Luteitalea sp. TBR-22: one gene and its partner. The protein of the gene in region 1 interacts with the protein of each later gene in a pairwise test. Links are inferred from orthologs where the notes say so. Each region holds a gene or a part of one and is shown in the gene's direction. Other genes may lie near its edges. The genes, in order: groL and grpE.

Evidence for each region.
Region 2: the proteins of groL (region 1) and grpE interact in binary tests that used the Escherichia coli proteins (3 or more experiments, as listed by UniProt). The link is inferred for Luteitalea sp. TBR-22 from one-to-one orthologs.

What each region holds. Positions count from the first base shown.
Region 1 is NZ_AP024452.1:3,724,187-3,739,268, forward strand. What follows is about bases 7,833-10,831. They hold groL (chaperonin GroEL), read left to right. Parts: upstream 7,833-8,520; coding sequence 8,521-10,143; downstream 10,144-10,831. Other genes in these bases: TBR22_RS15595 (helix-turn-helix domain-containing protein), read left to right, coding at 7,833-7,910; groES (co-chaperone GroES), read left to right, coding at 8,215-8,502; TBR22_RS15610 (energy transducer TonB), read right to left, coding at 10,378-10,831. Outside these bases: TBR22_RS15560 (ATP-binding protein), read right to left, coding at 1-17; TBR22_RS15565 (DUF4390 domain-containing protein), read right to left, coding at 19-552; transcriptional regulator NrdR, read right to left, coding at 555-1,013; TBR22_RS15575 (lysylphosphatidylglycerol synthase transmembrane domain-containing protein), read right to left, coding at 1,010-2,065; TBR22_RS15580 (DUF4097 domain-containing protein), read left to right, coding at 2,143-3,225; TBR22_RS15585 (TonB-dependent receptor), read right to left, coding at 3,370-6,516; TBR22_RS15590 (phosphoribosylaminoimidazolesuccinocarboxamide synthase), read left to right, coding at 6,780-7,688; more of TBR22_RS15595, read left to right, coding at 7,704-7,832; more of TBR22_RS15610, read right to left, coding at 10,832-11,301; TBR22_RS15615 (VWA domain-containing protein), read right to left, coding at 11,451-12,326; tatA (twin-arginine translocase TatA/TatE family subunit), read left to right, coding at 12,357-12,530; selB (selenocysteine-specific translation elongation factor), read right to left, coding at 12,532-14,421; rnr (ribonuclease R), read right to left, coding at 14,421-15,082.
Region 2 is NZ_AP024452.1:3,913,014-3,928,077, forward strand. What follows is about bases 6,649-9,629. They hold grpE (nucleotide exchange factor GrpE), read left to right. Parts: upstream 6,649-7,865; coding sequence 7,866-8,393; downstream 8,394-9,629. Other genes in these bases: TBR22_RS16435 (5'-deoxyadenosine deaminase), read left to right, coding at 6,649-6,711; hrcA (heat-inducible transcriptional repressor HrcA), read left to right, coding at 6,775-7,869; dnaJ (molecular chaperone DnaJ), read left to right, coding at 8,386-9,534; TBR22_RS16455 (50S ribosomal protein L11 methyltransferase), read left to right, coding at 9,538-9,629. Also shown: TBR22_RS16410 (PBP1A family penicillin-binding protein), read left to right, coding at 1-2,064; TBR22_RS26945 (peptidylprolyl isomerase), read left to right, coding at 2,156-3,229; TBR22_RS16425 (XdhC family protein), read left to right, coding at 3,229-4,083; TBR22_RS16430 (aminotransferase class V-fold PLP-dependent enzyme), read left to right, coding at 4,178-5,371; more of TBR22_RS16435, read left to right, coding at 5,392-6,648; more of TBR22_RS16455, read left to right, coding at 9,630-10,407; TBR22_RS16460 (16S rRNA (uracil(1498)-N(3))-methyltransferase), read right to left, coding at 10,368-11,117; TBR22_RS16465 (serine/threonine-protein kinase), read left to right, coding at 11,226-12,221; TBR22_RS16470 (Gfo/Idh/MocA family protein), read right to left, coding at 12,335-13,387; TBR22_RS16475 (Gfo/Idh/MocA family protein), read right to left, coding at 13,514-14,905; TBR22_RS16480 (Gfo/Idh/MocA family protein), read right to left, coding at 14,926-15,064. UniProt on the Escherichia coli protein: Participates actively in the response to hyperosmotic and heat shock by preventing the aggregation of stress-denatured proteins, in association with DnaK and GrpE. It is the nucleotide exchange factor for DnaK and may function as a thermosensor.

The sequences.
Region 1 (15,082 bases):
AGGTTGAAGATGGCCACGTCACGGGCGGAAGCGGAAGCTCGCGCTGCCGAGCACGGCGCCAGGCGTCCACGGCCACGCCCAGCCGAGCAGGCGCGGACGCGTCTGCGCCTTCACGCTCACGTGATACTCGCCGCCCTGCTCGAGGCGGTGCGAGGACAGGCGCCGCCCGTGGAAGTGCGTGAGCCACTCGACGGCCCTGGCCTCGTCGTCGGTCGTGCGGACCTCCTCGACGCGGCCGTCCTCGATGAACGTGATCTGGTAGCGACGCGTCAGGTTGTCGAAGCGGACGACGGCCGACAGGCGCATGTACGCCAGGGTGCGGTCGAACCACCAGCGCGAGGGCTGCTGCAGCACCACGTCGTAGGCGAAGGTGGTGGGCAGCCCGCTCTGGATGGCCGCCCGCACCGCGTCCGACACCGCGTCGGTCACCTGGAAGCTGACCCGCACTTCCCCGTCCTGCAGGGCCGTCTGCACGCGCACGGCCGTGTCGGCCCTGGCCGTGGAGGCCAGGCCCAGCACACAGGCCAGCAGCAGCATCAGTCGCAGCCGCATCGTCAATCCTTCGACTTGATCAGGTCCTCGAGCTCGGTCATGAACTCGCCGATGTCGCGGAAGTGCCGGTAGACGGACGCGAAGCGGACGTAGGCCACCTTGTCCAGCTGCCGGAGTTCCTGCATGACGTGCTGACCGATCTCGGTGGTGCTGATCTCCTTGTCCGGGCGCTCCTGCAGCGTCGCCTCCACGCGGTCGGCGACGGCCTCGAGCGCATTGACACGGACCGGCCGCTTCTCGCAGGCCTTGAGCAGCCCGGCGATCAGCTTCTGCCGATCGAATCGTTCCCGCCGGCCGTCCTTCTTGACGACCATGTACGGGATCTCGTCCACCCGTTCGTACGACGTGAACCGCCGGCCGCACTCCAGGCATTCCCGCCGGCGGCGGATGACCTCGCCCTCACGGCTCTCGCGCGAATCTACCACCTTGTCGTGCAGGTGGCCGCAATACGGACATTTCATCCGGCCTGGCTCCCCTCGGCGAGCGGCGCCGCCCCTGGGGGCAGGCCGGTGCGGGTGATGTCCTCGATCCGCCGCAGCGTCAGGCCCTCGCGGGCCACGAAGTAGAGCGTCAGCAGCGAGACCGGGATGAACGACAGCGCGTGCAGGGCGACGGCGTAGGCGACGGCGCGGTCGTTGTCGGCCGCGTAGAGCGAGGTCAGGGCGAGCCGCACCGATTCGTGGAAGGCGCCCACCCCGCCCGGCGTGGGCACGGAGACGCCGACCGCCATGAACATCAGCACGGTGAAGGTGCCGGGAAAGGGGAAGTCGAGCTCGAAGGCGCCGGCCATGGCCCAGGTGGTCAGGGCGATGGACAGCCAGACCCCCAGCGAATGGACCAGCGCGAGCGCAAGGGCCTGCGGGGAGCGCAGCACGCTGAAACCGCGACCGAAGGCACTCACCCCCTTGACCGCCAGCTGACTGGCGCGGGCCGGCAGTCGCCGGGTGAGGCGCTCGGTGATCAGGCCGACCCGCTCGGCATGGCCGGCGAACACGAACGCCACACCCAGGCCGCCGAGCGCCGCGAGGGCGGCCATCAGGCCGCCGAACTGAACTGCATGGAGCATTTTGCCGTCATTGACAGCAAAGGCCGGGTCCAGCAGCGCCACCGACAGGGCGAACAGCACCAGCAGCGTGATCATGTCGAGCGCACGCTCGAGCACGATGGTGGCAAAGGTCGCCGTCGGGTCCAGGTCGACCTTCCGGGCGAGCAGGTACGGACGGATGACCTCGCCGACTCGCCCGGGCAACATCGCGTTGGCGCCGAACCCGATGATGGTGGCGCGCAGGGCGGGAGCGAAGGGCACGTGACCGGTCGGCTGCAACAGGTACTGCCAGCGGATCGTGCGGAAGACGAAGGTGGCCACCGAGGCCAGCATCGCGAGCACCACCCCACCGGGATGGGCACGCGTCAACTCCCGCCCGACGGCCGTCAGGTCGGCCTGCCGCAGGAAGAGCGCGAGGAGCGCCACGGTGACGAGCAGGATGAGTACGTGCTTGAGGTAGCCCGTCATGCGCCGTTGGGCTGTTCGGGCGGGACTGTACTATAGGTTGGGTTTCCGAGGCTATGGGAAAGCGCGAACTGCTACTGGTGGTGGTCTTTGTCCTCCTGGGTGTGGGCGTGTACCAGGTCACGGCTCCGGCCGCCCCGGCCGATGCGCCCGGCTTCTCACTCGGGCGGCTGATGGACATGGCGAAGGCCCAGTTCCACGGCCCGCAGGCCAGGCGGACGGTGGCCCGGACGGCGACCCTCGTGCCGGGCGCCGAGGTCGCCGTTCTCGACCTGACCGGCGTGCCGGGCCCCGTGGTGGTCGAGGGCACCGACCGTCCCGACATCCTGGTGCGCCTCGACGCGACCCTGGGGGGCCTGGACGCCGAGGACCTCGACAAGCAGGAGAAGGCCCTCACCATCGCCCTCGAGAGCGCGGGCCCCGAGGCGCGGGTGCGGTTCGGGCACGACGTGCGGGGCCGCCGCCTGCGGCTCGAACTGCGGATCGACGTGCCGAGGCGCCTGAAGGTGCGCCTCGGCGACACCCGGATGTCGGCCGAAGTGCGGGGGGTGGCCGGCCTCGATCTCAAGGACTACGCCGGCGATCTCCGGGTGGAGGGCCTCACCGGGCCGGTCACCGGCCGGTACGAGAGCGGGCGAGCCGAATTCGGCGATGGGACGGTCCTGCAGTTGAAGACCGAGAGCGGCCGCGTTCGCCTCGAGCGGCCCGCGTCGGTGACGCTGGACTCCGAGCGCACGGGCATCGACATCATCGATGCGGCCGGGCCGATCACCATCAAGGAAGACTACGCGCGGATGGACATCCGCGGCACGGGCGGCCCGGTGCGCATCACCGGCGACGGCGGCACCATCGCGCTGCGTCAGCTGGCGCACGCCCTGGCGATCGACGCGACGCGGCTGACCGTGGACGCCGAGATCGACACTCCTGTCCCGGTCACGATCGCCGTCAAGGACGACGACGTGGACGTGACGCTGCCGCGGACGGGCGGGGTGAACCTGGAGGTCGCGGTCACCGACGGCGACCTGCGGGTGCCCGACGGCCTGACGCCGACGGTTGCCGGGACGAAGCAGTCGGTGACGACCGCCGTCAATGGCGGCGGGCCGCTGGTGAAGCTCACCCTCGAGCGCGGCACGATGCGGGTGCGCGGCCGCTCGGGCACGTAGCGGCAATTTGAGACTCGAAATTTGAAATGGCAGGCGGCGCGGCCTTCGGCCTGCGCACGCTTGGGGCATCCCGGGGGGCGACGCGGCGAGAGCCGCGCGCCCCCTTGAATTTCACATGTCCAATTTCAAATTGCCCGAGTCACCTCAGAAGCTGTAGCGCGCGCTCATGAGGGCCGAGCGGTTGCCCCAGTTGTTCGTGTTGGTGCCGAACGCCGGGTTGCTCATGCTGTTGACCGGGACGCCGTAGTTGTCCTGGTTGAACGCGTTGTAGAGGTCGAGGCGCACGAAGACGCTGTGCGACGACCACAGCCGGAACCGACGGCCGACGCTCACGTCCCAGTTGAACCAGGCCGGCGCACGCAGGGTGTTGCGACCGAGGTTGCCGTTGCCGAGGCTGTTGGCCAGCGGCAGGCCATTGGTGCCGTTGGGCACCAGGAACATGCCCGACGTCGTGAAGGTGCGGAGGTTGCCCGTGTCCGGGTCGGGCGTCAGCGTGCCCGACGGATCGAAGTTGGGACGGTCGCCGCCCGCGCCGTTGCCGTTGGTATCCACGCCCGTGAGGATCGTGAACGGCTGGCCGGACTGCCCGACGTAGGCGCCGGCCAACTGCCAGCCACCGGTCAACTGGCGGACGAACGCGTTGCCGACGGCCGGCGTCTCGTAGAGCCAGGTGGCCACGATGCGGTGCGTGCGGTCGAAGGCCGACAGGCTCCATTCGGCATCGATGTCGTTGAAGTCCTGCGGGATCTGCGGCGAACCGGCGGTGATCGCGGCGACGCCGAGCGACTCGTCGTTGTTGCTCATGTTCCGGCTGAACGTGTAGTTGGCGCGGAACTGCAGGCCACGGGTCAGCCGACGGTTGAAGCTCACGTAGGCCGAGTGGTAGTTGCCCTCCGCCGTCGTCGCGATGAGCACGCGGGGGCCGTACTGCGGGAACACGCGGCGCGCCTGCGTGCTCGGGATGGCAGCCGCGTTGAGCGTCTGCCGCACGAGCGCCGCCTGGGCATCGGTGAGCACGCCGGGGTTGGCCTGCAGCTGGTTGATGCCGTTGCGGCTCAGGCTGCCGTTGTAGCCGAACTCCAGGCTCGTGGATCCGTTGAACTCGCGCGCGAACGACAGCGACCAGTAGTTGCTGCGCGGGTACTGCGCATCCACCGGCGTGTTCACGTAGGTGGCCAGCGGGTTGAACACCGCGCTGCCGCCCACCGGCAGCAGGTTCGGGTAGGCGTCGAACACCTGGTCGACGCGCGGCACCACGACGCGCGGGTAGTTGGACGCGTTGACCGTCAGGATGTTGTAGAACAGCACGTCGTAGCCGATGCCGTAGCCGCCGCGCACGACGCTCTGGCCCTCACCCCCGACCAGCGACTTCAGGAAGCCGCCCTGCGGCGTCGGCGACCAGGCGAACCCGACGCGGGGCGCCCAGTTGTTGTTGTCGCGCTGCACCGGCCCCGGCACCAGCGCGTTGAGCGACTCCTGGTCCTCGGCGCCGAAGAAGCCGAGCGGCACCGAGCTGTTCTCGTAGCGCAGGCCGAGATTGAGCGTGAGGTTCGGGGTGATCCTGAAGTCGTCCTGCGCGAAGAAGAACAACTGCGTCTGGCGGGCGTCGAAGCTCGCCGTCTGCTGCGCCTGCTGGAAGAAGAACGCGAAGTTGTTCACGTAGTCCTGCAGGTTGTTGAACGAGTAGGTGCCCTTGGAGTCGAAGGCCGCCTGGTTGTCCAGCTGCAGGTAGCGGATGTCGGCGCCGAACTTCAGCGAGTGCCGGCCGCGCTGGGCCGAGAACACGTCCTGGAACTGGAACGAGTTCTGGATGCGGCCCTGCGGGAAGTTGGCCAGCCCGCCGATCGTGAAGAAGCCGGTGATCGTCGTGGTCGGCGTGACCGGGTCGGCCTCGGGGAACGACAGGTCGCGGCGGATGTAGGAGAACCGCGCCTCGTTCAGCGTCGTCGGGTTGATCACCCGCGTGTGGCTCAGCGCCAGGTTGCTGTCCTTGGTGACCGACTCGGCGGCGAAGCGGCTGCCGAACTGCAGGTTGCTCGTCGAGTTCTGCGTCGTCGGACGGTCAGAGATGAAGCGCCCCGTCAGCGTGTCGTTCTGCGTCATCGTCCAGTCCACGCGACCGATGGTGTTGTACGCGTCGCGATTCTGCTGGATGGGCAGGTTCACCTGACCGATCTCCACCGGCACGCCATTGACCGACGTCGTGCGGACGTTGGTGAAGACCGGGTTCCCCGCATAGACCTCCTGCAGGAAGCTCATGCCGTTGAGCGCGGCCGCGCGGCTCGCGGCGCTCTGGCCGGCGCGCAGCGGCACGCCCTGCAGCGTGGCGTAGCCGGCCGGCGTCGGGATGTTGGCCGTGGTGCCCGGACCGCCGTCCTCGCGCCGGATGTCGGCCTGGAACAGGCCGAAGAAGAACAACTTGTTGCGCGCGATGGGGCCGCCGATGCCGCCGCCCACCTGGTGGCGGGTGAAGCCCGCGGGGTCCTCGAACCCGGTGCGCTTCTCGACGTTGCTGCGCGCGTTGTACTTGCTGTTGGCGTAGTAGTCGAACACGTCGCCGCGGAAGGCGTTGGTGCCCGAGCGGGTGATCGCGTTGAACTGCGCCCCCGAGCTCCGTCCGTACTCGACGTTGTAGGGGTTGGTCTGGACCGCGATCTCCTGCACCGCCTCGGGCGGGACCGGCGTGGTGGCGATCGTCACGCTCGCGTCGTTGTTGTCCGACCCGTCGATCATGAAGTTGTTGTTGCGGGTGCGCTGCCCGTTGGCCGAGATCCCCTCGGCGCCGGGGCCCGACACGACATTGGGCGACAGGAGCGCGACTCGCGTGATGTCGCGGGTCGGCGAGATCGGCAACTCGACCACCTGCCGCGACGTCATGGTCATGCCGACGGTCGCGTTGGTCCGGTTGAGGGTCACACCGGCCGTGTCCGAGGTGACCTGGACGGCCTCCTGGAGCCCGCCGACGGCGAGCGACGGGTTGAGGGTGACCTCCTGGCCGGAAGCGACCTGGATGCCGTCGACCTGGTAGGTCTTGAAGCCCTGGAGTTCCGCCCGGACCTGGTAGACGCCAGGCTCGAGCGCCGGCGCCCGGTAGACACCCGAATCGGACGTGACCGCCGTACGGACCGCCCCCGTCGCCTGGTTGGTGACCGTCACCACCACACCGGGGAGCACCCCGCCGCTGCTGTCGGTGGCCGTCCCCGAAATGATTCCGCGTGTCAATTGCGCCCATGCGGGCAAGGCACACGCGAGCATCGCCAGGCACACCAGTGCCAGGCGTCCAGCACGCATTCTCGACATCGAGCCTCCTGAAAAGCGGGGCGCCGCCCCGCAAATGCACGCCGCCGGGAGGCGGCACAGAGATGTCGGCATCCACCCCGACATCTCATTTATGACTCCACTGGCGATGCCCGGGATCTGATGATTTCGTGATGATTGGGGGGACCGACGCCCGGCGGGCGCACGCGGGGGCGGCGGGACCGCCGATCGCTGCCCCGGAATCGCGCTATCCTAGGTCCGCCTCTGCCGCTCCCCGGCGCTTTCCCCCTGCTCGCGTGTCGCACACTCCCCTGCTCGAGACCACCGATGTCGACCTGCCGCTGCTGCGCCGCGGCAAGGTGCGCGACGTCTTCGAGGCCGACGCCGATCACCTGTTGATCGTCGCGACCGACCGCATCTCGGCCTTCGATCACGTGCTGGGGTCGGGCATCCCGGACAAGGGACGCATCCTCACGCAGTTGTCGGCCTTCTGGTTCCGCCACCTGGCGCACGTCACGCCCCACCACGTGGTATCGACCGACGTTGCCGATTTTCCGGCAGGCGCGCGGCGCGCCGCCGCCGTCCTGGCCGGTCGGTCGATGCTGGTGCGGCGCACCAGGCCCCTGCCGGTCGAGTGCGTGGCCCGCGGCTACCTCGAGGGGTCGGGGTGGAAGGACTACCAGGCCACCGGCGCGATCTGCGGACACCCGCTCCCGGCTGGCCTCCGGCAGTGCGACCGTCTGCCGACCCCCATCTTCACGCCGGCGACCAAGGCCGAGTCCGGCCACGACGAGAACATCTCGGAGGCGCAGGCCGCGGCCATCCTCGGCGACGAGGTGTTCGGCCGGGTGAAGGCGCTGACCCTCGCCCTCTACACGGCGGGAGCCGCGCACGCCGCCTCGCGCGGCATCCTCGTGGCCGACACCAAGTTCGAGTTCGGACTCGTCGAGGAGGGCGGCCAGGACCGCGTGATCCTCATCGACGAGGTGCTGACGCCGGACTCGTCGCGCTTCTGGCCGGCCGACCAGTACGCCCCGGGGGGGCCGCAGCCCAGTTTCGACAAGCAGTTCGTGCGCGAGTACCTCGAGCGCATCGCCTGGAACAAGCAGCCCCCGGTGCCGTCCCTGCCGACGGACGTGGTGGAACGCACCCGGGAGAAGTACCTCGACGCCTTCCGCCGGCTCACCGGCGCCGACCTGGCCTGAGGCTCTGGAGCCGGCATGGTGATGCACCGGGAGATCGATCGCCTCGTCGCCGAAATGGTCGACAAGGGCATCCACTACGCCGACGCCGCCCGCGAGTTCGAGCGCCGCTTCCTCGAGCACGCGCTCAAGGCCACCGACGGCAGCCTCACCCGCTGCGCCGCCCTCACCGGCCTGCACCGCAACACCCTCGCCCGCAAGGTCGCTGAGTACAAGCTGAAATAGGCTCGAGGCTCAGGGCTCACGGCTCAGGCCACCCCGAGCGGAGTCGAGGGGCGGACAGCGGGCCTACCCACCGACCGTCCCTGCATTCCCGGCATTCCCGGCATTCCCGGCATCGCGGCCTTGTGAGTGCCGAAGGCCCAGGGCCGAATGCCGAATTAGCACTCCCCCCTCTTGACTGCCAACACCGGCGAGCTATACTTGGCAGTCGTCCACCACGACTGCTAAGTCGCAGTGGACCAGTCGACAGTCTTCAGGGGGGCCTGCGGGCCCGCCGTCACATCTCTTCAGGAGTGGAGTGCACACCATGAACCTCCGACCGCTACACGATCGCCTGATCGTCGAACGCATCGAGGAAGGCGAGCAGCAGGTCAACGGCATCATCATCCCCGACTCGGCCAAGGAGAAGCCGCAGCAAGGGAAGGTGGTCGCCGTGGGCAAGGGCAAGGTCAAGGACGACGGCAAGGTGTCGCCCCTCGACGTGAAGCAGGGCGACACGATTCTCTTCGGCAAGTACTCGGGCCAGGAGATCAAGGTCGACGGCAAGGAATACCTGATCATGCGTGAGGACGAAGTCCTCGCGGTGATGGCGTAAGGGGAGGATCACACAAACATGGCCAAGCAAATCGTCTACGGTGCGGACTCGCGTCAGGCAATCCTTCGCGGCGTCAACCACCTCGCCGACGCGGTCAAGGTGACCCTCGGTCCCAAGGGACGCAACGTCGTCCTCGACAAGAAGTTCGGTTCGCCGACGATCACCAAGGACGGCGTCACCGTCGCCAAGGAGATCGAGCTCAAGGATCCGCTCGAGAACATGGGCGCGCAGATGGTGCGTGAGGTCGCGAGCAAGACCAGCGACATCGCCGGCGACGGCACCACCACCGCGACCGTGCTCGCGCAGGCCATCTACCGCGAGGGCGCCAAGAACGTCGTGGCCGGCGCCAACCCGATGGAGGTCAAGCGCGGCATCGACAAGGCCGTCGAGGTCGTGATCGAGCAGCTCAAGTCGTTCGCCAAGCCGGTGAGCGGCAACGCCATCGCCCAGGTCGGCACCATCTCGGCCAACAGCGACAGCACGATCGGCACGATCATCGCGGAAGCGATGGAGAAGGTCGGCAAGGACGGCGTGATCACGGTCGAGGAAGCCAAGTCCATGGAGACCTCGCTCGAGGTCGTCGAGGGCATGCAGTTCGACCGCGGCTACCTCTCGCCCTACTTCGTGACCGACCCGGACCGCATGGAAGTGGTCCTCGAGAACCCGGTCATCCTGATCCACGAGAAGAAGATCTCGTCGATGAAGGACCTCCTCCCGGTGCTCGAGCAGGTGGCCCGTGGCGGCCGTCCGCTGCTGATCATCGCCGAGGACATCGAGGGCGAGGCGCTGGCCACCCTCGTGGTCAACAAGCTGCGTGGCACGCTGCAGGCCGCGGCCGTCAAGGCCCCGGGCTTCGGTGACCGCCGCAAGGCCATGCTCGAGGACATCGCGATCCTGACGGGCGGCCGCGCGCTGACCGAGGACCTCGGCATCAAGCTCGAGAACGTCAAGCTCGAGGATCTGGGCCGCGCCAAGAAGGTCACGATCGACAAGGACAACACGACGATCGTCGAGGGCGCCGGCGCTGCCGCCGCCATCGAGGGCCGCGTCAAGCAGATCCGCACGCAGGTCGAGGACACCACCTCCGACTACGACCGCGAGAAGCTCCAGGAGCGCCTGGCGAAGCTCGTGGGCGGCGTCGCCGTCATCAAGGTCGGTGCGGCCACCGAGACCGAGATGAAGGAGAAGAAGGCGCGCGTCGAGGACGCGATGCACGCGACCAAGGCGGCTGTCGAGGAGGGCATCGTGCCCGGCGGCGGCGTGGCCCTGATTCGCGCCGGCAAGGCCCTCGAGGGCCTCAAGCTCGACACGCACGACCAGCAGGTCGGCGTCAGCATCATCAAGCGCGCCATCGAGGAGCCGATGCGCTGGATCGCGACCAACGCGGGCCAGGAAGGCACGATCATCGTGCAGCGCGTCAAGGAGAACGACACGGTGGAGTTCGGCTACAACGCCGGCGCCGAGAAGTTCGAGGACCTGATCGCGGCCGGCGTCATCGACCCGGTCAAGGTGGTCCGCACGGCGCTCCAGAACGCCGCCTCGATCGCCGGGCTGCTGCTCACCACCGAAGCGATGGTGTGCGACATCCCCGAGGAGAAGAAGCCCGAGCCGATGCCCCAGGGCGGCGGCGGGATGTACTAAGCGCCGGGCTCCGGGCTCCGGGCGACCGGGCACCGGGTCAGGCAGGTCGGGCCGGGTCTCAGGAACCGGCCCGAACCAGGGCGCCTCTCGAAGGCGCCCAGCTTTTCGTGTGGTGCGAAACGGGCCCGTCGGAGCGATCCGGCGGGCCCTTGTTCGTTCTGCGGCGAGGGTCGACAACTCCCGACTCCCGACTCCCGATTCCCGACTCCCGATTCCCGATTCCCGACTCCCGCCCTAGCGCAGGTTGAAATCCATCTCCACGGTCACCAGCACCGGGACGGCGACGCCCTGGCGGGTGCCGGGGCGGAAGCGCCACAGGCGCATCGCCTTGATGGCTTCCTCGTCGAGACCGAAGGTGCGATCGAGCGAGCGGATGACGCGGATGTCGCCGGCGCGGCCGTCGGGCATCACCACCACCTCGAGCAGCACGCGGCCCTGAATCTTGGCGCGCATCGCCTCGGTGGTGTACTGCGGCTTCACCTGCGAGATGAGCGTCGGCGAGGTGACGCCGGAGCCGGGGCGATACGCGCCGCCTCCAGTGCCCCCGCCGTAGCCGGGACCGAGCCCGCTGCCCTGCCCTGACCCGACGCCCGTGCCGGTCCCCGTCCCGGCACCACCGCCCGTGCCCGATCCCTGGGACGTGCCACCGGGGACCGCCGTGCGGTCGATGACACCGGCGATGGCGTTCTGCCCCGAGGCCAGGCTCTGCACCGGGATGTTCATCTGCGGCACGGGAGGCGGCGGATCGGGGTCCTTCGGCGGGTCGACCTTCGGCGGTTCGATGTTCACCTTCGGGGCCACCGGGACCGACATCTTGTCGCGGCCCGGCAACTCCATCCGCCGCGGCGGTTCGGGGCTCCGGTTGCCACCACCGCCACCGCCGCCACCCGGGCCCGGTTCGGCAAGGAACACGAGCTTGATCTCGCTGTCGTCCGGCTTCTGCTCGACGACGGCCTGGCCGGCCGGCACCGCACGGATGCCGAGGAACAGCAGGAGGGCGAAGCCGACGTGTGCAATGGCCGACGCCACCGCCGCGCCGCTGATCCGCTGCCGTCCCTGACCGAACTCGAGGTCGATCGTCGGATGGCCGCCGGTCGGCAGCATGAGCGACCCGTGATGCTCGTGGTCGGGGGGTGGGACGGCGGACGCGTCAGACATATCCGGGCGATTGCGAGAGAACGCGTTCATTCTGTCAGCACTCTTGCGATGGCCGCAACTCGTGCGCAGGAGTTGCGAGGGTCGTCGCTCCTGTGTCCGCGTCGGCGCACCTCCAGACTTAGACGCTTGAAACTGCGGCTTCGGCCGCCTCAGCGGGCAATGTAGCCCGCCCGGGCGCGGACACGGTGGTCGCGACGACCGACCCGTACCTCGATGGCCCGATACTCGCCGGCCACCTGCGGCCTCGCCGGCTGGTAGCCGAGCAGGTACTGATGGCGCAACTCGGTGGCGATCCGACGCAGCACCGCCGGCAGTTCGCGCGGTCGCGCGACGCGCAGGGCCTGACCGCCCGTCATCGCCGCCACCTGCGCGAACAGGGTCGTCTTCTCGCGCTCGAGCACCACGGGATAGGCCAGCACATCGCTCGCCCTGACGCGCGCCAGGACGTCGTCGGCCGACCGCCGGCTGTGCCGCTCGCGGCCGTCGGACACCAGCACGAGCGCGCGCCGCCCGGGCGCACGCTCGATGGCGTCGAAGGCCGTGACGATGGCGTCGTGCAGCGCCGTGGAGCCCCACGGGTCGAGGGCCTGCAGCGCCGCGTCCACCGCGCGCCGGTCGTCGGTGAGCGGCACGGACACTTCGACCTCCGAGCCGATCGCCACCAGCATGGCCTTGTCCTGCGCACCCAGTTCCAGCAGCATCTCCCGCCCGGCCCGCTGTGCAGCCTCGAGCCGCCCGCCGTCCATGCTCGCGCTGCGATCGATCGCCAGCGCGATCGACACGGGCTGGTCGCCGTCGGCAAACGTCGAGATGGCCTGGGGCACACCGTCCTCGAGGACCGTGAACTCCTCGCGGCGCAGGTCCGTGACGAAACGTCCCTCCTCGTCGGTGACGGTGGCGTAGACCTCCACCAGGTCGGTGCGCGCGGAGAACTGGCGGGCCGAACCTGTCAGAACTGTAACGCTGGCCAGCAGGGAGATCAGCGCGATCGGACGGAATGCGCGTTGGGCGAATGGTAGAATCACGGAGATTCGCTGTTCTTCAAGGAGATCGTCATGATCGCGCTGGGCCTCGGACCTATCGGCATCCCCGAACTGATCATCATCCTCTTCATCATCGTGCTGATCTTCGGGGCCACGCGCCTGCCGGAGATCGGTCGCGGCATCGGCAAGGGCATCCGCAACTTCAAGGAAGCCACCAAGGAAGGCGCGTCGGGCAAGGACGAGTAGCCTAGCCGGCGATCAGCACGCGCGCCTCGCCCGTCCGCCGGGTCACGCGCGTGCGATCGAGCCACTCCAGCAGGGGGATCGCCGTGCGGCGCGTCAGGCCGTAGCGGTCCTTGAACCAGCCCACCTCCACCACTGACGGCGCCGCCCCGGCGTCGCGCAGGGCCCGCAGGTCTGCCACCAGCGCCGCCAGGTGCCTCGACGCGATGTACTGGTCGGCCACCCGTTCCACGTCGCGCGCCTTGACCAGCCGCGCCAGCACCGCCGCCAGCACCTTCCGGTCGAGCCCCTCGGCCGTCTCCAGTTCGGCCAGCGACGCGCCGACGGTGCCCGCGCCGTCGAGGCGAGCGAGCACCCGCACGTCCACCGCCTCGCGCGCCGCGCCACCGCTGGTGCGCCGCACGCGCTCGTCGCCGGTCACCAGGCCCTCGCGCGCCAGCGCGTCGAGCACCAGGTCCACCACCTCTGGCCGGGTCCGCCGTCCGAACGCCTGACGCAGCGCCGCGCGCGGGACACCGCCGGCCATCGGGTCGGCCGCCGCGTCGGCGTCGAGGCGCGCCAGCACGGCATCGCGCACCTCGCGGACCACGCCCGTGGACACCCACCGGTCACCGGCGCGCACCACCCGACCGGCGCCCTCGAGCTCCGACAGCGCCTTCGCGGTCGCCGCAACGGTCGCCGCGCAGCGGGCCGGCAGGTCTGCCGCCACGCATCCCGATGCGCCAGCCTCCGCGACGCGCGCCGCCACCATGGCCGACAGGTCGAGGTCGTCGGTCGCCGGCGAGGTCCCCACCAGCCGAGCACGAAGCGGCGGTGCCGGGTCGACGACCACCGCCCCGGCGATCGTCGAGACGGGCGAATACGAGCGCAGCACGAGCCGGTCGCCTCGCCGCGCCGCGAGCGTCCCCTCCAGCCGGAGCATCGCTGCCGCGGACGCGCCCGGTGCGATGACGCGCCCGGCCTGGCCGTCGGCCGGCGCCGGCAACAGCACGCGCGCCAGCACCGCGGCCGTGCTGAGGTGCACATGGACTCGCGTGCCGTGCCGCAGGGGTGGGACGTCGGGGAGCACCCGCAGGTCGACCGACAGGCGCCGCGTCGGCACGACCACGCCCTCGCCGACGAGCACGTCGCCACGGGAGACCTCGTCGACCGACACGCCGGCCAGGTTGACCGCGACGCGCTGCCCCGCCTCGGCCAGCGGCGCCGCGGCGCCGTGCACCTGCAGTCCGCGTACGCGCAGCGATCGCCCCGACGGCCACGCGCGCAGCGACGCGTCGATCGCCATCGAGCCCGTCCAGAGCGTGCCCGTGACCACCGTGCCGAAGCCCTTCACGCTGAAGACGCGATCCACCGGCAGGCGCGGCGGCACGTCCCGCTCGCGCGTCCTCCGCGAGGCGGCGGCCGCCAGCAGCGCCGTGCGCAACGCGGCGATGCCCTGCCCGGTGCGGGCCGACACGCGGACGATCGGCGCGCGCGACAGCGCCGTGCCCTCGACGAGTTCCCGCACGTCGTCTTCGGCAACCGCCTGCATCGTGTCGTCGGCGACGTCGCACTTGGTCAGCGCGATGACGCCACCGGGCACGTCGAGCAGCCCGCAGATGGCGAGGTGCTCGCGCGTCTGGGGCATCACGGACTCGTCGGCGGCCACCACCAGCAACACGGCGTCGATGCCGCCGATGCCGCCGAGCATCGTCCGCACGAACCGCTCGTGTCCGGGCACGTCGACAAACGACAGCACCACGTCGTCGACCGTAGCGTGGGCGAAGCCGAGCTCGATGCTGATGCCGCGCGCCTTCTCCTCCGGCAGCCGATCCGGGTGCGTGCCCGTGAGCGCCTCGACGAGCGCGCTCTTGCCGTGGTCGATGTGTCCCGCGGTGGCGATCGTGAGGTGCATCACTTGCGGCCGCGGGCGGCCTTCTTGATCGCGCGCTCGCGCTTGCCGGGGCGGCCCTTGGCGACGCGCGCCCCGCTCTTGGGCGTGGCCCGGCTGGTCCGCGCGCCGCGATGGCGCTCGGAGGCGCGCACCCTGTCGAGCACCTCGACGACGCCGAGATCGACCTGGCGACGCTCCTGGTCCACCCGCAGCACCTGCACGCGGACCGGATCGCCGAGCCGGAACACGCGGTGGGTGTGCTCGCCGCGCAGCTGGTGCACGCGCTCGAGGTAGCGATAGTAGTCGTCGGCGAGCGTCGAGATGTGCACCAGGCCCTCGACGTAGTGCTCCACCAGCTGGACGAACATGCCGAACGGGGCGACGCCGGTGATGAACCCGTCGTACTCCTCGCCGACCTTGTCGGCCATGAAGCGCACCTTCTTCCAGGCGACGAGCTCGTTCTCGGCCTCGTCGGCGCGGCGCTCCATCTCCGAGGTGTGCCGGGCCAGCTCGGGCAGTTCCTCGACGCGCTCCTCGTGGAGCTGGTCGGTGAGCTTGCCGTGCCGGTACTCGCGCAGGGTGCGGTGGACGATCAGATCGGGGTACCGCCGGATCGGCGAGGTGAAGTGCGCGTAGGCGTCGGCGGCCAGCCCGAAGTGCCCGAGGCAGGACGTGTCGTAGC
Region 2 (15,064 bases), 190 kb from region 1 along the record:
GTGCCGCGCGGCGGCACGGCGGAGGGCCAGCTGGTGCGCGTGACGCTCGCGCCCGACGCCTCGGGCAAGGCGAGCCACGTCGGCGCGCTGGTGCTCGCGCGGGCCGGCGAGGCGGAGGCCGTGGAGCTCGAGGCGCCGCTGCTGACGGCAGTGGCCCCGGGCGGCCGTGGACGACAACGCCAGCTCCCGCTCGCGCAGTTGCCCAGGTCGGTGGTGCAGGCGGTGCTGGCCATCGAGGACCGGCGCTTCTACTCGCACCCCGGCGTCGACGTCATCCGCACCCTCGGGGCCATCGTCACCAACCTGCGCGGCGACAAGCCGTACCTGGTCGGCGGCAGCACGCTCACGCAGCAACTGGTCAAGAACTCGTTCCTGACGCCGGAGAAGACCTACACCCGCAAGCTTCGCGAGCAGGTGATGTCGCTGGTGCTGGAGCGTCGGCTCACCAAGGACGAGATTCTCGAGCTCTACCTCAACGACGTGTACCTCGGCCAGCGCGGCTCGTTCTCGGTGCACGGCATGGCCGAGGGCGCGCACCTCTACTTCGGCAAGGACGTGAGCAACGTCACGCTGGCCGAGGCCGCCATGCTGGCCGGGATCATCCAGTCGCCGGCCGCCTACTCGCCGACGCGCCACCCGGAGCGGGCGCGCGAGCGCCGCGACGTGGTGCTGCGCGCGATGGCCGAGGCCGGCTACGTGTCGCGCGCCGAAGCCGAGACGGCGATCGGGACGCCGCTGGTCACCGCCGCCGGCACGGTCGATGCCGAGGCGCCGTACTTCGTCGACCACGTGGCGCAGTTGATCGGCGAGCTCGTCGAGCTCCGCGCCTCGGCCACCCGCATCGAGGTACACACCACGCTCGACCTGCACCTGCAACGCCTCGCGCAGGACGTGGTGGCCACGGGCGTGGCCGACATCGAGGCGCGCTTTGCCAGGAAGGGCAAGTCGCGCGGCCCCCTGCAGGCCGCGCTCGTGGCGGTGGACCCGCGGACCGGCGAGATCCTGGCAATGGTGGGCGGTCGCTCCTACCAGCGATCGCAGTACAACCGCGCCACCACCGCCAAGCGGCAGCCCGGGTCGACCTTCAAGCCGTTCGTGTTCCTCGCCGCCTACGACATGGCCCTGCGCGAGGGCCGCACCGACCTCACGCCGGCCACCGTGCTGTCCGACGAGCCGGCGACGTTCCTGGTGAACGGCCAGGAGTGGGCGCCGCACAACTACGACGGCACCAACGACGGGCTCATCACGGCCCGCCGCGCCCTGGCCCGCTCGCGCAACCTGGCGACGATCCAGATGGCGGAGTTGACCGGCTACCAGACGATTGCCTCGCTCTGGCGGAGCATCAAGCCCGGATTCACGGCGCGCGCCTATCCGTCGATCGCCCTCGGCGTGTTCGAAGCGACCCCGCTCGACATGGCCGAGGCCTACACGATCTTCCCGAACCTCGGGGAAGTGCGTCCCCTCAAGGCGATCGCGCGCCTCGAGGTGGACGGCGCGACGATACCAACGCCGGAAACGGCGCGGCCGCGGCACGTCGCGCAGCCGGCGCCGACCTTCCTGGTCACCAACATGATGCGCAGCGTCCTGAACGAGGGCACCGGGGCAGCCGCCCGCGCCGCCGGCTTCGCGCTCGACGCGGCCGGCAAGAGCGGCACGACCAACGACCTGCGCGACGCCTGGTTCGTCGGCTTCACACCCGAACTGCTGACGGTGGTCTGGGTGGGCCTCGACGACAACACGCCCGTCGGCCTGAGCGGCTCTCAGGCCGCGCTGCCCATCTGGACGGCCTTCATGAAGCGGGCGCTGGCCGGCCACCCGAATCGACCGTTCGCGGTCCCGGACGGCGTGACCTTCGTCGAGATCGACAAGGACACCGGCGGTCGCGCCGGCCCGTTCTGCGACAAGCCGTACAACGAGGCGTTCCTGGTGGGGACCGAGCCGCAGACCCTCTGCTACACGCACCTGGGCGTGCCGGGGGGCAGCCTCACGGGTCCCCAACTCCTCCAGGTGCCGGCCACCGCGCCCGTCCCGTCGTCACAGCCACAGGCGTCCCCAGTCCCGTGATGCCCCCAGGGGCACGGCGGGTGCCCGACGCCCGGTGCCCGGTTCCCGGTTCCCGTATACTGTTGCGTCTGTCTTTCCCCGAGGTTGCCCTTTGAAGTACGTCGTTCCCGTCCTCCTCGCCCTCTCGATGGGCGTCGCCTGCAATCGCACCGAATCCAAGGCCGCCGCCAACCAGGCGCCGGCGGACGCCGCCGCCCAGCCGGCCGCCGCACCCGGTGCACCTGCGGGCCAGCCCGGCCAGCCGGGCCAACCCGGGCAGCCCGCGGCGCCGCCGGTCAAGCCGGTTCCCGCGCAACTGCCCACGGTCGTCGCCCGCGTCAACGGCGCCGACATCCCGGCGGCCGACCTCGAGAAGGCCGTCCGCAACCTCGAGGCCAACGCCGGACAGCAGGTGCCCGCCGAGCGCCGGAGCGAGATCTACCGCGGCATCCTCGACCAGCTCGTCGAGATGCGGTTGCTCGAGCAGGAGGCGGCGGCGCGCAACATCAAGGCGACCGATGCCGAGATCAACGCCGGCATCGACCAGATGAAGAAGCAGGCGCCCAACGCCGAGGCGTTCGCCAAGGCCCTGGCGTCGCGCAAGATGACCGAGGCCGACCTGCGCGCCGAGGCCCGGCAGCGTCTCGCGGTCGACAAGCTGCTCACCGCCGAGGTCGAGCCCAAGGCCGCGGTGACCGAGGCCGACATCGCCGACTTCTACAAGAAGAACCCGCAGTTCTTCATGCAGCCGGAGTCGGTCCGCGCCAGCCACATCCTGCTGAAGGCGGACACGCCCGAGGCCAAGGCCGCGGCCAAGACCAAGGCCGAGGATCTGCTGCGCCAGATCAAGGGCGGCGCCGACTTCGCGGCCCTCGCCAAGCAGCACTCCAACGACGGCAGCGCGGCCAACGGCGGCGACCTGGGCTTCTTCCCGCGCGGCCAGATGGTCAAGCCGTTCGAGGACGCCGCGTTCGCCCTCAAGGCCGGTGAGGTGAGCGGCGTGGTGGAGTCGGAGTTCGGCTACCACATCATCAAGTCCGCCGAGCACCGTCCGGCCCGCACGGTGCCCCTGGCCGAGGTCAGCGATCGCATCGCGCAGGCCCTGCGTCAGCAGAAGCAGCAGCAGCTCGCACAGGAGTTCGTGCAGCAGCTCAAGGCCAAGGCCAAGGTCGACGTCCTGATGTGATGACCAGCCTGTTCGGGGCCATCGACCTGGCCCTCGCGCGCGGCGAGGCGGTGGCCCTGGTCACCATCGTCCGGGCGCAGGGCTCGACGCCGCAGCGCGTCGGCGCCCGCATGCTCGTCCACGAGGACGGCCGCACGCTGGGCACGATCGGCGGCGGGTGCTACGAACAGGACGCGTTGGGCAAGGCCCGGCTGGCCCTCCAGACCGGGCGTCCGACCCTCGCCCACTACGACCTCAACGACGACTTCGCCGAGGAGCAGGGGCTCATCTGCGGAGGCCAGATGGACGTGTTCATCGACCCGATCGCCCCGACGCCCCGGGTGTGCATCATCGGGGCGGGTCATGTCGGCTACCACACGGCCCACCTGGCCGCCAACGTCGGCTTCCGCGTGGTGGTCGTCGACGATCGGGCCTCGTTTGCCGACCCGGCGCGCTTCCCCACCGCCGAGCGCGTGGATGTCGCCGACATACCCGCCTGGCTGCGGACCGCCGACATCGGCCCCCGCGATTACCTGGTGATCGTCACGCGCGGGCACCGCGAGGACCTCGACGCCCTGCGCGCCGCGCTCGACCGCGACACTGCGTACGTCGGACTGATCGGCAGCCGCGCCAAGATCGCTCGCCTCTGCGCCCGGCTCGCGGAGGACGGCGACGACGCGTCGCGCATGGCGCGGGTGCATGCGCCCATCGGGCTCGACCTCGGCGCCGTGTCGCCCGAGGAGATCGCGGTCAGCATCGTCGCCGAGCTGATCGCGCATCGTCGCGGACGGCTGCAGCCGCGCACGTCGGCCGACGAGGCCGACCAGGCACGCGCCGCCAGGCCGATGCAGTGGCGCCCGCCCGCCATCCGGTGACGGCAACCGGGGACAGCAGGCTGCAGGCCGTCGGCTGTGGGCTGCCGGCGGTAGGCTGTAGTCCGTAGGCTGCAGGCTGTAGGCTGTAGGCTGTATGCCTGCTTTCGGCCGCGCGTTCCTCTCCGAGTTCCCGCTCGACCCGTCGATCACCTACCTCAATCACGGCACCGTCGGCGTCACGCCGTCGCGCGTGCTGGCCGCGCAGCAGGCCATCCGCGACGAGATCGAGCGACAGCCCAGCCGGTTCCTGTTGCGTGAGCTGCACGCACCGGCCACCTCGGTCGGCTGCCCGCGGGAGGAGACACCGCGCCTGCGCGTCGCGGCCGGCCAGGTCGGCGCCTTCCTGGGCGCGCAGGCCGACGACCTCGTGTTCGTCGACAACATCACGACCGGCGCCAACGCCGTGTTGCGGTCCTTCCCCTTCGAGCCCGGCGACGAGCTGCTCATCACGGACCTGGGATACGGCGGCATCGCGGCGGTGGCGCGCTTCGCCACCCGGGAGAAGGGCGCCCACGTCACGACGGCGACCATGCCCTGGCCGTTCACGCCCGAGGGCATCGCCGACGCGATCGTCGAGGCGGCAGGACCGCGCACGCGACTGGCCGTGGTCGACCACATCGCGGCCGACAGTGCCCTCGTGCTGCCCGTCGCCGACATCGTCGCGCGCCTGCACGACAAGGGCGTGGCCGTCATGGTCGACGGCGCCCACGCGCCCGGCGCCATCGCCGTGGACATCGCCGCCATCGGCGCCGACTGGTACGTGGCCAACCTGCACAAGTGGATGTGGGTGCCGCGCAGCAGCGGCATCCTGTGGGCGGCTCCCGAGCGTCAGGCGTCGTTGCACCCGGCAGTCATCTCCTGGGGGCTCGACCTCGGATTCACCACGACCTTCGACCTGCCGGGCACGCGCGACCCGTCGGCGCACCTGGCCGCACCGGCCGCGATCGCCCTGTTCGAGGAGTTGGGCACCGAGGCGGTGCGCGCGTACAACCACGACCTGGCATGGCAGGCGGCGCACCACGTGTCGGAACGCTGGGGCACGGCGTTCACCACGCCCGAGTCGATGATCGGCACGATGGCCACCGTGACGCTGCCTGCCTCGCTCGGCACGACGCGCGACGACGCGCTGCGGCTCCGGGATGCGCTGCTCCTCGAGGACGGCATCGAGATCCCGGTGCACGCCTATCGCGGCCAGTTGCGGGCCCGCATCTCGGCACAGGTCTACAACGACATGGACGACATGGAGCGGCTCGCCGACGCGATTCTGAAGCGCGCCGCCGTGCGCTGACGGCCGTCGTCATTCCCCTCATGTCCTCACTCGTCCTGCGGGGCGCCACGGTCCTCACGATGAACGACACCCTCGACGTGATCGAGGGGCCGGTCGTCGTGCGCGACGGGCTGATCACGCAGGTCGGAGGCGCCGAACCGCCCGGCGTGCCGACCATTGACGTCTCGGGCTGCCTCCTGCTGCCCGGTTTCGTGCAGACGCATGTCCACCTGTGCCAGACGCTGTTCCGGGGGGCGGCCGACGACCTCGCCCTTCTGGCGTGGTTGCGGCAGCGCGTGTGGCCGATGGAGGCGGCGCACGACGAGGCCTCGCTACGCGTGAGCACCAGCCTGGCCGTCCACGAGCTGCTGCGGACCGGCACCACGAGCGTGCTGACGATGGAGACCGTGCACGACACGCACGCCGTCCTCGAGACGCTGGCAGCCAGCGGCCTGCGAGCCACGGTGGGCAAGTGCCTCATGGACCGTGACGATGCCGCGCCGGCTCGCCTCAAGCAGCCGGTGTCGTTGGCCATCGACGAGGCGCTGCGCCTCCGCGCCGCCTTCGATGGCGCCGCCGGTGGGCGCATCCGGGTGGCGCTGGCGCCGCGCTTCGCGGTCTCCTGCACGCGCGAGTTGCTCGAGGCGACGGCCGCCGTGTCGGACGCGCACCGGATGATCGTGCACACGCACGCCTCCGAGCAGCGCGACGAGATCGCCGTGGTGCGTGCCATCGCCGGCATGGGCAACCTGGCCTACCTCGCGGACACGGGCCTGGCGACGCCGCGCCTGTGCGCGGCGCACTGCGTGTGGGTCGACGAGCAGGAGCAGGCGCTGCTGGCCGAGCGCGACGTCAAGGTGATGCACTGCCCCGGGAGCAACCTGAAGCTCGGGTCGGGGCTGGCGCCGGTCACGGAGATGCGGGCGCGGGGCATCACCGTGTCGCTGGGCGCCGACGGCGCGGCCTGCAACAACCGGCTGGACATGTTCGACGAGATGCGCCTGGCCGCGACGCTGCAGGCGGTACGGCTGGGGCCCGGGGCGTTGCCGGCCCGCGACGTCGTCTGGATGGCGACCCGCGCCGGCGCGGCCACGCTCGGACTCGAGGAGGAGATCGGGCAGGTGGCCGCCGGCTTCCGCGCCGACCTGGTGGCGGTCGACGTGAGCGGCCCGCTCGTGGCGCCGTCGGCCGACCCGTACTCGACCCTCGTTTACGCCAGTCGGGGCAGCGACGTGCGCCTGACGATGGTCGACGGCGAGGTGCTGGTGCGGGAGGGGATCCACCAGCGGATCGACCCGCAGGCCCTGGCCCACGACGCCCGCATCGAGGCCAGCCGCCTGTTCGCCCGGGCCGGCCTGTGAGGCGCGGCCCGACCTCTCGGCTATAATCAGGGGCGAGTTGGCACTCTCTCCCCACGACTGCTAATGGCGAACTCGAACTCCTCTCGATCGAGCGCGCTGCCGGCGGATGTGCCGGAGCGCTACCAGCGCCTCCTGGCGACCCTCGTCCGTGCGTACATCGAGCACGGCGAGCCCGTGTCGTCGCTGTGGCTGGCCCGCGAAAGCGGCCTCGACGTCTCGTCGGCCACCGTGCGCAACGTGCTGGGCCGGCTCGAGGAACTCGGCTTCGTGCGCCAGCCGCACACCTCGGCCGGTCGCATCCCCACCGATCAGGGCTATCGGTTCTACGTCGACCTGCTGTTGCACAGCCGACGCCCGTCGCGGGCGGTCAGCGAGCTCGAGGGCCGGTTGCGCAAGGCCGGCGGGATGGGCGAGTTGCTGGAGAACGTCTCGCAGGAGCTCTCGCGCGCCTCCCACCACATGGGCTTCGCCATCACGCCGGGCCAGCAGGAGGCGACGCTCAAGCACGTCGACCTTGTCGCCCTCGACGCGCGGCGCGTGCTGGTCGTGGTGGTGTCGGGCTCGGGGCACGTGACCCACAAGGTGGTGGAACTGCCCGACCCGGCCCAGCCCTCCGAGCTCACCCAGGCGGCCAACTACCTGAACGCCGAGTTCGCCGGCCTGCCCGTCGCCGAGGTGCGCGAGCGCATCCTCGAGCGGCTGCAGGAGGAACGCGCGCTGTACGACCGGTTGCTGGCCCGCGCCCTGCGGCTCGCCTCCGAGACCCTCGGCGAGGTCGCCACCGGCACCCAGGTCTTCATCCACGGCACCTCCTCGCTGCTCGAGGCGGCCGGCAATGACGATGTGCGAGTGCCGTTGGCGACCCTGCGGGCGCTGCTCGCGATGATGGAGGAGAAGCACCGGCTCGTGCAGATCCTCGGCGAATACCTCGACGGGCCGGGGCTCACGGTGGTCATCGGCACCGAGCACACCGAGCCCGGCCTGCAGAATCTGAGCCTCGTCGCGTCGACCTATTCCGACAGCGGGCGCCAGGGCATGATCGGCGTGATCGGCCCGACCCGCATGCGGTACTCCCGGTCCATCGCCGCCGTCGACAGCGCCTCGCGCGCCGTCACGCGCGTGTTGATCGGCGACACGACGGGCGGAGACCCCTCATGAACGACACGCACGTGCATCCCGCGGCCGAGGCCGCTCCCGACGACGCCGCCCAGGCGGGGGACGCGACCGAGCTCGACGTGCTCCGCAAGGAGCGCGACGAGGCGGCCGACCGCCTGCTCCGCCTGCAGGCCGAGTTCGACAACTACCGCAAGCGCCAGGATCGCGAGCGCCGTGAACTCGGCGACCACTTCGCGTCCGAGCTCCTCGGCGAGTTCCTGCCGGTGCTCGACGACGTGGAGCGCGCGCTGGCGGCAGCCACGGCCTCCAGCGAACCCGTCCTGGCAAGCCACCGGCAGGGCCTGGAACTGATCCACAAGCAGTTCCTCGAGTTGCTGAAGCGCCGGCAGGTGGTGCCCATCGAGGCGGTCGGCGCCGACTTCGACCCGAACGTCCACCAGGCGGTCGGCCAGGAGGTCAGTGCCACGCATCGCGAGGGTGAGGTGATCGAGGATCTGCGCCGCGGGTACCGCCTCGGCGACCGCCTCCTGCGGCCGTCGATGGTGAAGGTGGCCACGCGTGGCTAAGCGGGACTACTACGAGGTCCTCGGCGTCGAGCGCACCGCGACCGAAAAGGAGCTCAAGAGCGCCTACCGCAAGCTCGCGCTGCAGTACCACCCCGACCGCAACCCGGGCGACCACACGGCCGAGGAGAAGTTCAAGGAGGCCGCCGAGGCCTTCGCCGTGCTCGGCGACAAGGAGAAGCGGGCGGCGTACGACCGGTTCGGGCACGCCGGCGTCGGGGGCGCGGGCGGCCCGCAGTTCGACCCGAGCACCTTCGCCGACTTCGGCGACCTGTTCGGCGGACTCGGCGACGTGTTCGGGTTCGGTGACCTGTTCGGCGGCGGCGGTCGTCGTCGCGGTGGGCCGCGGCGCGGCTCCGATCTGCGTTACGACCTCGAGATCACCTTCGAGCAGGCGGCGCGCGGCCACGAGATGCAGCTGCAGATCCCGCGCGAGGAGACGTGTGAGACCTGCAAGGGATCGGGCGCGGCGGCGGGCACCTCGCCCGAGACCTGCAGCCAGTGCAGCGGCTCGGGCCAGTTGCGCTACCAGCAGGGCTTCTTCACCGTGGCGCGGCCGTGCGGCACCTGCCGCGGCACCGGCCGGGTGATCGCGTCGCCGTGCGGCACCTGCCGCGGCGCGGGTCGCGTCACCCGCGAGCGCAAGCTCACGGTGCGCATCCCGGCTGGCGTGGCCACGGGGCAGCGCATGCGCCTGAGCGGCGAGGGCGAGCACGGCACGGGCGGCGGCCCGCAGGGCGACCTGTACGTCGTGTTCCACGTGGCCGAGCACCCGTTCTTCCACCGCGAGGGCGACGACCTGCACTGCGAGGTGCCGGTGCAGTTCACGACGCTGGCGCTCGGCGGCACCGTGCACGTGCCGACGCTCGACGGCTCGCACCCACTCGAGATCCCCGAGGGCACGCAGCCGGGCACGAGCCTGCGCGTCAGGGGCAAGGGCATGCCCAACGTCTCGGGCCGCGGCCACGGCGACCTGCACGTGATCGTCGGCGTGCACGTGCCCAAGAAGCCGTCGCGCGAGGTGCGCGAGGCGCTCGAGGCCCTGCGCGCCGTGCTGCCCACCGACACCGGCGATGCCGCCGCGCGCGATCGCGGGCAGGAGGACAAGCCGTTCTTCGAGCGCGTCAAGGACATGTTCGGCTGAGTCATGTCCACCAGAACCTGGCCGGTGCTCCGGCTCGCATTCGCCGCCCCGCTCGACGAGGCGCGGCAGCAGCAGTTGTGGCTCGACGTCGACGACTGCGGCGCCTCGGCGCTCGACGAGGACGGTGACGTGGTGTCGCTGCACTTCACTGCGGCAGCGGATCGCGACGCGGCGCTCGACCTGCTCGCCACCCGTGGGTGGCTGGCGCAGGCCGCCATCACCACCGAGGACGTGCCCGACGAGGGCTGGGCTGCCCGCTCGCAGGCCAACCTGCCCGCCGTGCGCGTCGGCCGCGTCGTCGTGGCGCCGCCGTGGGACCTGCCGTCGCCTGACGCCCTCGGCGACGCCCTGCTGATCGAGATCGAGCCATCCACCGGCTTCGGCACGGGGCATCACCAGTCGACGCGGCTGTGCCTGCGCGCCCTGCAGGCGCTCGACCTGGCCGGCCGGCGCGTGCTCGACGTCGGCACCGGCTCGGGCGTGCTGGCCGTGGCCGCATGGAAGCTGGGCGCGGCCGAGGCGGTCGGCGTCGACAACGATCCCGACGCGGTCGAGGCTGCCGAGGACACCCTGCGTCGCAACGCCGTGCCGGCGGGCGCCGTGCGAGTCGAGGTGCGCGGGCTCGACGACCCTGCCCTGCTGCCAGCCGACGTCGTGTGCGCCAACCTCACCGGCACCCTCCTGCGCCAGCAGGGAGCGCGCGTGCAGCGCCTGGTGGCGCCCGGCGGCCGCGCCGTGCTGAGCGGCTTCACCGAGGACGAGGCCCGCTGGGTGCGCGAGGCCTTCGACGACTGCGACGTCGAGGCCACCCACGAAGAAGAGTTCTGGATCGCTTACGTCATGCGCCGCCGCAGCGCCGCGTCCCAGGCGTAGCGGATCACCGAGAGCGCCGCCAGCGCCACGTGCTCGGCCCGCAGCGTCACCGGCATCATCGTCCAGGGACGCCATCCCGCCGCACGGGCGGCGTCGACTTCCTCGTTCGTCCACCCGCCCTCGGGCCCGATCGCCAGCGCCGTTGCCTGCGGCGGGCTCGGCACCTCGCCGCCGTGGTCGCCCGACACGGCGGGCTCGGCGAGCCAGAGCCTCGTGGGCACGTTCGTCAGCGCCGTGCCGACCGCGTCGGCCAGCTCGCACGGCGCCGCGATCGTCGGCAGCACGGCGCGGCCGCACTGCTTGGCCGCGGCGACGGCGACCCGCTGCCAGCGCTCGTGGGCGGCAACGGCGGCCCGTGCCGGGACGTTGGTGCGCGCGCTCACGACCGGCAGGATCGCCGTGGCCCCGAGCACCGTCGCGTCGCGGACGACCGCGTCCATGGCGTCGCCCTTGAGCAGCGCCTGCACGATGACGATCGGGGCGGGCGGCTCCGGGGCGGCCGCGCGGGCCCCCTGCACGGCGAGCACGCTTCCCCCGGGTGCGACGCGCTCGACGCGCGCCGCATGCAGGGCGCCGCGGCCGTCGAACACCTCCACCGCGTCGCCCTCGCGCAACCGCAGCACGCGCGCGAGGTGCAGGCTCTCGCCGGGTGGCAGCACCACCGTCGGTGCGTCGTGGGTCAGGTCCGGCGCGAAGAAGCGATGAGGCACGGCGTCGTGAAAGGCTGAGGGCCCCCGTCCGCCGAAGCGGCGACGCCGAGAGCCGGGAGGACTTGCCCGCCGAAGCCTTGGCGAAGGCGGGTATACTCAGGCCCCGGCATGCTCTTCAAGGGCCAGACCCTCGGCAAGTATCGCATCCTGTCACCACTGGGAAGCGGCGGGTTTGGCACCGTCTACCTCGCGCGCGACACCTGGCTGGACAAGCAGGTGGCCATCAAGGTGCCCCACCGGCAGGGCCTCGACTTCTCCGAGCTGCTCCGCGAGCCGCGCCTGCTGGCCAGCGTCAACCACCCCAACATCGTCGCGATCACGACGGCCGACAAGCAGGACGACGTCTTCTTCATCGTGATGGAGTACGTCGCCGGCGAGACGCTGGAGAGCGTACTGGAGCGTGAAGGTGCGCTCGACCTGCCGCGGGCGCTCGACTACACCGTGCAGATCGGCAATGCCGTCGACCACGCGCACAAGCAGGGCGTGATCCATCGCGACCTGCGGCCGGCCAACGTGCTGGTCTCCGAGAACGGGATGCTCAAGGTGGCCGACTTCGGCACCTCGCGCTTTCTGGAGATCGCCGCGCACGGCACGACGGTGATCGGCAGCCCGGCGTTCATGGCGCCCGAGCAGTTCCAGGGCAAGGCCGTGTTCGCGTCGGACCTGTACTCGGTGGGCATCACGATGTACCAGATGCTCACCGGCGAGTTGCCGTACGACCCGCCGCCGCCCTCGGCGCTGCACAAGCTGCTCACCGGTGAACTGGTGACGCCGCCGCGATCGCGCAATCCCGCGATCCCGCGCCGCCTGAACGACATCATCATGAAGTGCCTGGCGCCGCAGGTGGCCGACCGGTACACGCGTGCCGCGGACCTGCTCGACGACCTGCTCGCCGCCAAGCCGGTCATCCTGGGCACGCCGGGACCGCGCGCCATCGCCGACCTCGGCCTCGACGACGCGGGGCGACCGGCGCGGACGGCCGCCCCTCCCCTGCCACGTGCGGTGAAGTACCAGGACCGCGAAGCCGCCCGTAACTGCTGGCACTGCCGGCGGCCGCTGCACAACCTCGCGACCCGGTGCCCCTTCTGCGGGGAACAGCAGTAATTTGAAATTGGAAAATTTGAAATTCACGTGGGGCGCGGCTTCGCCGTCGCCCCTCGCGACGCCACGCGCGGCACGGCCGACAGGCCGGCCGCCGATCAATTTCAAATTTCAAATTAACGGGGCACCTCGGACAGCTTCACCACGGCCCCGCCGCGCGCCTTGCTGATGTCGGCCGCCTCCATGAACGCCAGTGTCTCCACCGTTTCCTCCGGCGAGACGGGCGGCTTGCCCGTGCGGAAGAACTCCATGACGCGCACCAGCAGGCCGTAGTAGCCGGCCCGCCGCTTCGTGCCGTCGGGCAGGGGCATCTCGGAGGTGCCGGTCACCACGTCCTTCTCGCCGAACACGGTGTGGCCGTACGTGCCGTACTTGCCGCCGCGCACGCCGCGCACGGTGCCGACACGTCCGTCGGCCCAGGTGCCGGTCACGACGTCGGCGGTCGCGGTGCTCGTGCGGCTCACCGACACGCAGCCCGGCCCCATCAGCTGGTAGAGGGTCTCCACCGCGTGCACCCCGTACCAGAACAGGTCGGGGTGGTGCGGCTCGAGCGTCGCCGGCCCCCAGGTCGAGGCGCCCAGGACGGCGCCGACCCGCGCGGTGTCCTGCAGCATCAGCACGTCCTCGACGTACCGACGCGAGGAGGCGCTGAACACCGGCACGTTCCCGGCCTTCGCGAGGCGCACGATCTCGGCCGCGTCCTTCGTGCTCGCCGCCATCGGCTTGTCGATGAACAGCGGCTTGCGGGCGGCAATCACCGGGCGGGCCTGCGCCAGGTGCGGCCGCGCGTCCACGCTCTCGACCATCACCACGTCGACCTTCGGGAGCAACGCCTCGATCGACCCGACGATCTCCACCTTCCACTTGTCGCGCAGGTCGGCGGTGAACTTGTCGACGCGCGTGGCGCTCGCCTCGACGTCGGGGCTGCCGCCCTTGAACGCCGCCACGACCCGTGCGCCAGGGATGTGGTCGGGGTTGGCCGGGTCGTTGAGGATCGAGGTGAACGCCGTCACATGCGACGTGTCGAGGCCGATCATGCCGACGCGAAGCGGCGTGCCGGTGGCGACCTGCGTCGCACCGGCGGCCGACAGACTGGTGCGCCAGACGGGGGTGGTGGCCGCGGCGGCGCCCGCGAGGAGCCCGCCAATCAATTCACGTCGTGTCTGCATCGAGAAAGCTCAGGGCTTGTGGCTTACGGCTTACGGCTTACGGCTTACGGCTCGGGAATCGTGGGGCCAGGGTCAGGTCCAGAGGGCGCGCGGTCCGGTGCCCGGTGCCCGGAACCCGGTGCCCGCCTAGGTGAAGATGTACGGATACCGCTGCGGGCGCGACAGCCACCCGTTCGCTTCGTCGTCGTCGTGGAAACGCTCGCGCCGGGGATCCCACTTCAGCGTGCGGCCGGCGCGCATGGCCATGTGGTGCAGCAGGCAGGCAGTGCAGGAGCGGTGCCCCACCTCGACCGGGGCGATCGGTTGCTGCCGCGTCCGGATGGCCTCCAGCCAGTTGCCGTGCTGGTCACGGCTGTCGATCAGGTGGACCTCGTCGGGGCCGATCACCGAGGTCAGGATCTTCCTGTCGCTCGCATCGAGCGCCTTGGGATTGCCGCGCCACGCGTCCGGTGCCGTGCCGCTCAGGCCGCCGCCGACACGATTGACGAAAATCCAGCCGTCGGTCCCGATGAACTTGACGCCATTGGTGATCGAGTCGCTCACCGACATCTGCACGCCGTTGGCGTACCGCGCCTCGGTGCGGAAGGGACCATGCACATCCCACACGCCGGACTTCGGGAACTCCGCCTTGCCCCAGATCTCGACGGGGCCGGTGTACTCGGCGTCCATGCCCCAGTGCGCCGTGTCGATGTGATGCGCGCCCCAGCCGGTGATCATCCCGGCGCCGAACTGCTCGCACCGGAGCCAGCCCGGACGTTCGTAGCCGACCTGCGGGTGCACGCGCTTCTCGACGTACGGCACGTCGGGCGTCGAGCCGAGCCACATGTCGTAGTTGAAGTGCGCGGGCGGCGGCGTCGCCGGTTCGTCCTGGCCGGCCGGGTCGGCCGCCAGCCCCACTTCGACGCGCGTCAACCTGCCGATGCGTCCGTTGCGCACGAGTTCGCACGCGTAGCGATGCTGCGGCAGCGAGCGGTTCTGGCTGCCGAGCTGCAGGATCCGACCGGTCCGCTGCACGGCGTACGAGAGCGCCCGCCCCTCGGCGATCGTCAGCGAGGCCGGCTTCTGCAGGTACACGTCCTTGCCGGCCTCGACCGCGGCGATCGCCAGCGGCGCGTGCCAGTGGTCCGGCGTGCTGATCAGCACCGCGTCGATGTCCTTGTTCAGGAGCAGCTCGCGGTAGTCGTCGTACATCCTCACGCCGTCGTACGACGAGCCCGACTGCTTCGCGTAGAAGTCGTTCACGAAGCGCTTGCCGTCCTCGAGGCGACGCCGGTCGAGGTCGCACACGGCCATGATCCGGGCCGAGTCGAAGGCCAGCGTGTCGGGCATGTCGTGGTCGCGCGAGATGCGCCCCACGCCGATCGCGGCGACGTTGATCCGGTTGCTCGGCGAGGTCTTGCCGAACACCGTGGAGGGAACCAAAGCGGGCGCGACGACGCCGAGGAGGGGCGACGCCGCCGCGCCCATCCCGGCTGACGCCAGGAAAGAGCGACGGGTGACGGAACCGTTGCGCGACATGCGACCTTCCGTGAACGGGACTACTTGCCGAGCACCGGGCTGGTGGCCCGTGCCTGCGCCTCGAGCACCAGCTGCGCCGCAAGGAACGCGTGGGCCTGCGGCATGGCCGTCTCGGTCCGGTTGACGATGTCGTCGAGGAGGCGCGCGCCATACGGCAAG